2 regions of the Bacillus sp. ABA4_010 genome follow, and region 2 is predicted to be linked to the other one. Evidence: predicted binding sites of a transcription regulator. Region 2 holds the regulator's gene; the other holds the start of a gene.
What was found. The regulator Rex, encoded in region 2, represses fermentation and respiration genes when NADH is low (regulators of the CRP and FNR family bind a similar motif). The targets are predictions, from matches to a motif close to TTGTGAAATATTTCACAA.

Region 1: a site for Rex is predicted at 1,220-1,237, ahead of ACXAEO_RS13730 (cytochrome ubiquinol oxidase subunit I). Genes of this name have one in related genera too.

The regions. Positions count from the first base shown of each region.
Region 1 covers NZ_JBSWUN010000003.1:2,521,504-2,523,881, reverse strand. The annotation lists gene ACXAEO_RS13740 (histidinol phosphate phosphatase domain-containing protein) at 1-250, shown strand, start outside; gene ACXAEO_RS13735 (Na-translocating system protein MpsC family protein) at 635-997, shown strand; gene ACXAEO_RS13730 (cytochrome ubiquinol oxidase subunit I) at 1,286-2,378, shown strand, end outside.
Region 2 covers NZ_JBSWUN010000003.1:3,729,477-3,731,854, reverse strand. The annotation lists gene moaC (cyclic pyranopterin monophosphate synthase MoaC) at 72-557, shown strand; gene ACXAEO_RS19605 (redox-sensing transcriptional repressor Rex) at 591-1,232, shown strand; gene tatA (twin-arginine translocase TatA/TatE family subunit) at 1,267-1,437, shown strand; gene tatC (twin-arginine translocase subunit TatC) at 1,450-2,196, shown strand; gene ACXAEO_RS19590 (YdiK family protein) at 2,258-2,378, opposite strand, start outside.

The DNA of each region.
Region 1 (2,378 bases), 1.2 Mb from region 2:
AACCAATACGGCGACTGAAATCAATGCGGGTCTATTTTATCGCTATCCAATTAAAGAAATGTGTCCGAGTCCATTATTTTTAGAAAAGCTTCTTCAAAAAGGTGTGCCGATCACTTTATCATCGGACTCTCATTTTCCAGATGATTTAGGGAAGTATGTAGCTGAACATGCAGCGATGTTAAAACAGTTAGGTGTAAAAGAAGTGGCCACTTTTGAAAGAAGAAGGCGAATCATGAAAATGATGGAATGAAGATGTAGTACTATTTACGAGAGAATAAAAGCAAAAGGAAATATTGCTGCAACCTGATTGGTACAAGAAGACAAGTAGTGTACGGTTTGGCGTGTACTTTTGATTTGCCTGCTGTCAAGCATTGACTTCCCTGTTAGTTGAAGTTTATAGTGGAGTTTAAGCTAATACTGGTATATTTCTTGATTAGGTAACTATATCGACTGATTTAGAAAGCCCGATATGACGTAAGATAGTGATGTCAAACTTTCTAACCTTTGAATGATTATTCAGGAGGTGTGAAGAGCCTCTTGCAAACGCCCTTCCATTAAATAAAGCGGTGTCGAATCATGAAGTGAAATATAGACGGGAAATATACTGCTTTTTTGTTAGGGGGAAGTAACGATGATGAGCAAATCGAAAGGAACAATTGAAGCGGAAATAAGCAAGGCTTTGACCCAATGGGAAAAAGATTTTCTTGGACGAGGGTCTGTATCGGTTAAGGCAGATATTTTACGCGATATGATTATCGTCAGTTTGCGTGGTATTTTAACACCTGCGGAATACTCGCTTTGTGAAACGAAAGAAGGAATTCTATCAATCAAAAAAGTTCGTTCGGATTTGATTGAATTAGGAATAGAAGATTTACAAAAGATTATTTTTAACATTACTGGAGTGGAAGTGAAGAGCTTTCATACGGATATCAGTACAAAAACCGGCGAACGTATTATGGTGTTTAAACTAGAGGAAGAGCTGGAGAAGAAATTTTAAAAGTGACTGTTGCAAGAAGTGCTGTTTGAAAAATTTGTTTTTTTTCAAAGGGCACTTCTTTTGTGTACAGAGATGGTAGTCAGTCTTTTCATCTTTTGTTCAGTTCAGCTATCCTTGACAAGCTTTTACGTTTACTTGAGTTGTCACAAATTAGTTATACAAAAGTCACAGATTAGTCAAACAATAAGTCGGAAGGAACTAGTGTTATTCGTTACAATATACTTGTGAAGTGGTGAACAATCACTCAAGTCATCAGATGACATGATGATATGTTTAGGGGGGATATTTATGACAGAACTATTTTTAGCAAGGCTTCAATTTGGGGCGACGACGATTTTCCATTTTTTATTCGTGCCGATGTCCATCGGGCTCGTATTTATGGTTGCTTTAATGGAAACGTTCTATGTCGTGAAAAAACAAGAGATTTACAAGAAAATGGCCAAATTTTGGGGGCATTTATTCTTAATTAACTTTGCAGTAGGGATCGTGACAGGGATTATCCAAGAATTTCAGTTTGGAATGAACTGGTCTGAGTATTCTCGGTTTGTTGGAGATGTATTTGGAGCCCCGCTGGCTATTGAAGCATTGCTTGCCTTTTTCATGGAGTCTACGTTTATTGGGTTATGGATTTTCGGCTGGGATCGATTATCGAAAAAGGTTCATTTAATGTGTATTTGGCTTGTATCGTTCGGTACGATGCTGTCCGCTCTTTGGATTTTAGCAGCCAATTCTTTTATGCAAGAGCCCGTAGGATTTGTGATGAGAAACGGCCGAGCAGAAATGACTGACTTTTTTGCATTATTAAAAAACCCGCAGCTACTAGTGGAATTTCCGCACGTTATTTTTGGAGCGTTAGCGACCGGTGCGTTCTTTATCGGTGGAGTAAGTGCCTATAAACTATTAAGAAAGCAAGAGGTTGAGTTTTTCAATAAATCCTTTAATATGGCGATGGTAGTCGCGTTAATTGCTGGATTGGGTGTAGCTTTCAGCGGTCATTCGCAAGCACAGCATTTAATGGAGTCACAGCCAATGAAAATGGCAGCAAGCGAAGCTTTATGGGAAGATAGCGGCGATCCGGCAGGTTGGACTATTATTGCTGGAATTGATGTGGAAAATCAAAAAAATAAATTTGAACTAACCGTTCCTTATGCGTTGAGTTATTTGGCGTATGAGAAATTTTCGGGAGAAGTTCCAGGGATGCTCACGCTCCAAAAGGAATATGAAGAAAAATATGGTGAAGGAAACTACATACCGCCGGTAAAAACCACCTTTTGGAGCTTCCGAATTATGGTTGGCGCAGGGCTTGTGATGATTTTAGTTGCCATGATGGGGATTTGGTTCAATTTCCGTGAAACATTAATGGAAAAGAATATCTTTTTAA
Region 2 (2,378 bases):
ATGAAATGCAGGGAGCATAAGAGACAGATGGATGAAAATAGTGTATAGTCATAAATAGAGGAGGAGAAGATGTGAGTTTGACGCATTTTAACGATCAAGGTAGAGCGAAGATGGTTGACATCTCGGAAAAGCTTGAAACGTTCCGCACAGCTGTTGCGGTTTCCAGTGTAGAAGTGAATGAAGAAATCTATCAAAAAATAGAGAAGCGAGAGATTGGAAAAGGAGATGTGTTAGCGGTTTCACAAGTCGCTGGAATTATGGCGGCTAAGAAAACGGCTGATGTCATACCGATGTGTCACCCTATTGCCTTAAAAGGGGTAGACATTTCTTTTTCATGGAGTCAAAAAGGAGCAAATTATTTACTAAATATTCAAGTAGAGGTCAAAACTAAAGGAAGTACAGGAGTCGAGATGGAAGCGTTAACTGCTGCTTCTATATGTGCGCTGACGGTTTACGATATGTGCAAAGCGATTGATAAAGCCATGGTAATCGGACCTACATATTTAGTAGAAAAAACAGGTGGGAAGAACGGAGATTTTAAGAGAGAGAATTTATAATATATACAGGCTTTTGGATTGTGGGAGGGAACCATGAATACTGAGCAATTAAAAATACCACAAGCAACTGCGAAGCGATTGCCTCTTTATTATCGCTTTTTGAAAAACTTGCATTCTTCAGGAAAACAACGTGTTTCTTCAGCTGAATTAAGCGAGGCTGTTAAAGTGGACTCAGCAACCATTCGTAGAGATTTTTCTTATTTTGGAGCACTTGGCAAAAAAGGTTATGGCTATAATGTCAATTATTTGCTATCCTTTTTTAGGAAAACGTTAGATCAAGACGAAGTCACGAAAGTAGCCCTCATTGGAGTGGGAAACTTAGGAACCGCCTTTTTAAATTATAATTTCATTAAGAACAATAATACGAAAATTGAATTTGCTTTTGATGTTGAAAAAAATAAAGTAGGCACAAATGTAGGTGGAGTACCCATTTATCATCTAGATGATTTAGAGGAGAAAATTACGGGAGAGATTTCAGTTGCAATTTTAACGGTGCCAGCAAGTGCAGCGCAACAAATTACAGACCGCTTAGTTAAAAGTGGAATTAAAGGAATCTTGAATTTTACGCCAGCTCGTATTAGTGTACCAGACTCTATTCGCATCCATCACATTGATTTGGCAGTGGAACTTCAATCACTTGTGTATTTCTTAAAGAACTATCCGCAGGATCTTTAAACAGGTTAATTAAGATGAGAGGAGACAGGTATTTATGGGTTTAGGATTTGGTAGCTTTTTATTAATTGCCCTTGTCGCATTGCTTATTTTTGGACCAAAGAAATTACCTGAGCTTGGAAAAGCAGCAGGTCATACGCTAAAAGAATTTAAAGATGCAACTAAGGGATTAGCAGATGATGATGACGATAAGCGCAGCGAAAAGTAAGGAATGAGTGTTATGACGGAACAAGAAATGTCTGTGTATGATCATATTGGAGAGCTGCGAAAGCGGGTAATCATTACGATTGTCTTTTTTTTAGCGGCTACCATTGGATCATTTTTCTTAGTAAAGCCGATTATTTTATATTTGCAACAGGCAGATGAAGCGAAGGAATTAACGATGAATGCCTTTCGGCTGACTGATCCAATTAAAATCTATATGCAGTTTGCTTTTATCATCGGATGTATTTTATCTTCGCCCATTGCTTTGTATCAACTATGGGCCTTTATCAGTCCAGGTCTTTATGAAAAAGAACGAAAAGTGACTTTAAGCTATATTCCCGCTTCATTGTTTTTGTTTTTAGGGGGCATTTCATTTGCTTATTTTATCTTGTTTCCATTTGTCGTTCATTTCATGACAGGGCTGGCGAATGATTTAAACATTCAACAAGTTATTGGCATTAATGAATATTTTCAGTTTTTGCTGAAGCTGGTTCTGCCGTTCGGTTTATTGTTTCAGCTTCCTGTTATTGTTATGTTTTTAACAAGGCTAGGGATTGTGACACCGATGTTTTTAGCGAATGTGAGAAGGTATGCCTACTTTTTCCTATTGGTCATTGCTGCGTTCATTACGCCGCCTGACATTATTTCTCATCTAATGGTCACAGTGCCGTTACTGCTTCTTTATGAAATTAGTATTATCATCTCAAAATCTGCTTACCGTAAAGTATTGAAAGCTGAGCAGGAAGCTCAAGCTAACATGTAACGAAGCAAAAGGGCCCTTCGCCAATGTTCAATTGGTAAAGGGCCCTTTTACATAGATATTTTTATTTCTGCTGTTGAAGCTTTTTAATTTGATAATGAAGGTTGAAAATACGTAGAGCTGTGCCGAAATCAAAAGCCGCGACTGCCATCAGCAAAATGGTACCGAAGTCAAAAAGCCCTTTT